DNA from 2 places in the Brachybacterium sp. sponge genome. Region 1 is predicted to be linked to the other one. Evidence: riboswitches for the same ligand, from Rfam matches in the RefSeq annotation. Region 1 holds a riboswitch; the other holds the start of a gene.
What was found. Region 1 has a riboswitch for thiamine pyrophosphate ahead of A4A78_RS01470 (3-oxoacyl-ACP reductase). Riboswitches for the same ligand answer to the same signal wherever they lie in the genome.
Positions count from the first base shown of each region.

Region 2: it holds a riboswitch for thiamine pyrophosphate, as region 1 does, so the genes downstream of both, A4A78_RS05210 (bifunctional hydroxymethylpyrimidine kinase/phosphomethylpyrimidine kinase) here and A4A78_RS01470 (3-oxoacyl-ACP reductase) in region 1, are expected to answer to the same signal.

Region 1 covers NZ_LRMP01000001.1:330,738-332,929, reverse strand. The annotation lists gene ngcE (N-acetylglucosamine/diacetylchitobiose ABC transporter substrate-binding protein) at 1-467, opposite strand, end outside; TPP riboswitch at 716-809, shown strand; gene A4A78_RS01470 (3-oxoacyl-ACP reductase) at 1,023-1,826, shown strand; gene A4A78_RS01465 (LLM class flavin-dependent oxidoreductase) at 1,826-2,192, shown strand, end outside.
Region 2 covers NZ_LRMP01000001.1:1,196,676-1,198,867, reverse strand. The annotation lists gene A4A78_RS05215 (hypothetical protein) at 1-771, opposite strand, end outside; TPP riboswitch at 1,081-1,173, shown strand; gene A4A78_RS05210 (bifunctional hydroxymethylpyrimidine kinase/phosphomethylpyrimidine kinase) at 1,164-2,192, shown strand, end outside.

The DNA of each region.
Region 1 (2,192 bases):
GCGGTCAGCGAGGTGATGTCCAGGGCGCCGGCGCCGGAGTTCTGGAAGAGGTCCGGGGGAGTGCCGTTCACGAACTGGGGCTGGAGGGTGCTGAGGTCCTCGGTGCGCACGATGTCCGCGGCGAGGTCCGGGTGCTTCTCCTCGAGGAGCTGCTCGGTGAGGTCGAGATACGGCACCCCGCCGCCGCCGTCGAAGACGAAGGCCTTCAGCTCGCCGCCGGCGACGCCGAAGGGATTCTCGGGGCTGGTCTCCGCGGCCCCGGCGGAGCCGCCGTCGGAGCCGCCCGCGTCGGCGCCCGGAGCGCCGGAGGTCGCGCAGGCGGAGAGGCCGGCCGCGCCGAGCGCCCCGGCGAGGCCGAGCAGCGCGCGGCGCGTGGTGCCGGTGCCGGCGCTGCCCGGGGCGGCGGGAGCGGGGGTGGTGCGGTGCGTGGAGAGGGCGGAGAGGCGGGAGGAGCGAGGGGTGGACACGACGGGCCTTTCGACGTCCGAGGGGTGACGACGACAGCGTGGCGGGCCGAGATGACGAGCCGGTGACCTCGAGATGAAAAGCGGCACCACGTTGTGTCGGCATGATGGTAACTATTTCCATCCGCTCTCGGAAGGGGCGCGCCCTCGTCGGTGCGCCCGCCCGGGAGGCGGACGTGCCGCAGCTCCACGAGCTGGGAGGCAGCTCGACGAGACCGGGAGCGCCCAGCGGCCGGCGGCGGGTACAGTCGGTGATCGACACGGGGTGCCCCGCCAGGGGCTGAGAGCACACCCGGAGAACCTGATCGAGTTCATGCTCGCGGAGGGATGTCGTCGATGCGCTGCGCGCTGTCGCCCTGCAGGCCACGGTCCTGCGGGCCAGGGCCGTGCTGGTCGCGAACCGGCACGCCGCCGCCCTGCACGCCGCCATCCCCTCTCCCGGTCCCCGTGTCGCCTCCCGCGCAGCGCCGCGCCCCGATCCGGCCCTGCTCCGACCGCGACGCGTCCCTCCCGCTCGGCGGCGGGCGTGCTCGCATGCCCTGAAAGGACCGCACGACCATGACCCCCTCCACCCCGATCACCCCCGCCTCCCGTACCGCCCCGCCGCTCTCGACGCAGGTCGTGCTCGTCACCGGGGGCGCTCGCGGCCTCGGCCGGGCCCTCACCGAGGCGTTCCTCCGCGAGGGAGCCAGGGTCGTCATCGACCACCTCACCAGCGAGGCCGCCGCCCGGGAGATCGCCGACGCGCACCCCGGCCGGGCGATCGCCGTGCGCGCCGACGTGCGCGAGCGCGACCAGGTCGGGGACCTGTTCGCCCGGGCCGAGGCCGAGTTCGGCGACCCCGTCGACACCGTCGTGAACAACGCCCTGGCCGGCTTCTCCTTCGACGGGGACGCCCGCGCGAAGGCGCACGAGATCGGCTACGAGGCCTTCGCGGGACAGTTCTCCGGCGCCGTGCAGGGCGCGCTGCACACCATCCAGTCCGCCCTGCCCGGCTTCGACCGCGCCGGCTCGGGACGCGTCGTCAACATCGGCACGAACCTCCTCCAGCACCCCGTCGTGCCCTACCACGACTACACCGCGGCGAAGGCGGCGCTGCTGGCCCTGACCCGCACCTTCGCCGCCGACCTCGGCCCCCGCGGCATCACGGTGAACATGGTCAGCGGCGGCCTGCTGCGCACCACCGACGCGAGCTCCGCGACCCCGGAGGCGGTGTTCGACGCGATCGCCGCGAGCACCCCGCTGCGCACTGTGACCACGCCCGCCGAGCTCGCCGACGCCGTGCTCCTCCTCGCCTCGCCCTGGGCACGGGCGATCACCGGGCAGAACCTCGTCGTCGACGGCGGGCTGGTGATGGACTGATGGCCGCCCACGCCCATGCCTCCGTGACCGGCGCCGCCCGCCGCCCGGTGCGACTGAACCTGTTCGCCCATGCCTGCGGCCACCACTCCGCGGCCTGGCGTGCGCCCGGCTCCTCGGTGGAGCGCCTCGCGGACATCACGTACTGGGAGGAGCTCGCGCGGATCGCGGAGCGGGGCCGGCTCGATGCGGTCTTCCTCGCCGACGGCCAGTCGATCGGCACGGCCGGCGTCGAGCGCGGCCCCGCCTGGATGCTCGAACCGCTCACCGCGCTCACCGCGATGGCCCGCGCCACGGAACGGGTCGGGCTGGTCACGACGGTCTCCAGCACCTTCTGGGACCCGTTCCACGCCGCCCGGCTGCTGGCGA
Region 2 (2,192 bases), 870 kb from region 1:
GGACTCGTCGATCGACTTCCACCGAGCGAGGATCTCGGGGATCGGACCCGTGATCCTCAGGGTCCCGGTGCCGGCCTCGGCGCCGGGCAGCAGCTCGACGGTGCGCTCGAGCGCGGCGACCGGATCGGGACGGCTCTCGCGCTCGGCGAGATGCTCGACGAGGGCGCGCAGGAGCGTGAAGAAACGTTCCGGGCTGATATCCGTGGACCATGTCGAGATCACGGCATCGAGATCCCTCCTGGAGGATTCGGAGAGCTTCTGCGAGGTCTTCAGCATCTTCTGGAACCAGGCCGACGGCATGCTTCCGGATTCGAGGTTCTCGAGGGTGCGCGGGAAATGATGCACGGCCTGGTACGCGTCACGCAGTCTCCAGCTCGCGGCGCTGCGAGTGACCCGGAGGCCGAGCGCGGCGCGGAGAGTCTCGACCTCGTCGAGCTCGCAGGCATCCTCGTACTCGCCCTCGACCTCGTGCAGGGCTGCGAGGGCGCGGTACTGCGCAGCGAGCGCGAGGGCGGTGGCGCGCTCCGCGTCCCAGACGCGCTGCGCGGCCTCGCTCAGAGCGGGGTCGTCGGCGCAGCCGCCGAGTTCAGGCAGCGCATCGCGAGTGCGCGCCTGACGCGCGGTGACGCGGTGGAGACGAGCAGGCAGCGACGCGATCAGGGCATCGACGGCATGGTCGGAGGTGGCAGCCGCGGCCTCGGGACGCCCAGCATCGCGTGCGTCGTCGGCGATCTCATCGCCCGACGAATGCTCCGGCTGCGTGATGCTCATCGGCCCCTCCTCCCCGTCCGCGTCGGCGATGCGTCGATGCACCGCCCCTTTCGATCCGACCCCTTCACACTAGGGGCCGGAACCGACAGAAGGAAGGTTCGAGAAGAATATGTGGATAACTTTCTGATCGAGTGGCGCATTTCGACCGCTATGCAGCTCTCGATCCACACCTTTCCTCCACAGTCCCACTTTTTCCACAATGTCATCCACCGGTTTTCGGAGGATTCGCTTCGTCTGTCGGACCCTTGCTGCAGGAGGCATCGACTCCAGACGCCCAGGCCCCTCCCCCGTCGCTTGGCCTACACTCGGCCGCTGGACACGGGGTGCGCCCGAGGCGCTGAGATCACACCCGTGGAACCTGATCTAGTTCGTACTAGCGAAGGGATGTCCGCATGAGCTCGGATCCTTGCACCCTCTTTCCCGCTGCCCTCCCCCGCGCCGCCGCGCCCGATCGGCCCGCTACCCGCCGGCCCGCACCCGACCGCCCCGCGCCGTCGGCCCCGCGCGTGCTCTCGATCGCGGGCACCGACCCGACGGGAGGTGCCGGCACCGCGGCGGACCTCAAATCGATCACCGCCGCGGGCGGCTTCGGCATGGCGGCGGTGACCGCGGTCGTCGCGCAGAACACCCACGGAGTGAGCGACATCCACGTCCCTCCCGCGCAGTTCCTCGCCGCGCAGCTCCGCGCGGTCTCCGACGACGTCGAGCTCGAGGCGGTCAAGACCGGCATGCTCGGCACCGCAGAGATCATCGAGGCCGCCCGGACCTGGCTCTCCGCGCACCCGCCGCGGGTGCTCGTGGTCGACCCGGTGATGGTCGCGACCAGCGGCGACAGGCTGCTGGAGCCCGAGGCGGAGCAGGCGATGATCCGCTTCTGCTCCCTCGCCACCGTGGTCACCCCGAACATCGACGAGCTCGCCGTCCTCACCGGCGAGCCCCGCGCGCACGACGAGGACGAGGCCCTCGCCCAGGCCGCCCGCTGGTCGGAGGCGACCGGCGTCGCGGTCGTCGTGAAGACCGGGCACCTCGACAGCCGCGAGGTCACCAACGCCTGGATCGCGGCCGACGGGACCCGTCACAGGGTGCACTCCACGCGGGTGGACACGACGAGCACGCACGGCACCGGCTGCTCCCTCGCGGCGGCGCTCGCGACCCGGCTCGGCGCCGGTGAGGACCCGGCCACGGCCCTCGCCTGGGTCACCGACTGGCTCCACGAGGCGATTCTGCACGGCGCAGAGCTGCAGGTCGGGAGCGGGAACGGTCCCGTCGACCACGCCCACCGGGCACGGCGGCTCGCGGCGGCGGGATCGGCCGCGCCGTGGGTCGCCGGCGGCGCGGTGCCGGACCGGTGGGAGCAGCCGGCCCAGCTCGCCGCCCGAGCGACGGCCGACGGCCCGACGGGTCCTGCCGCCTCGGTCCCG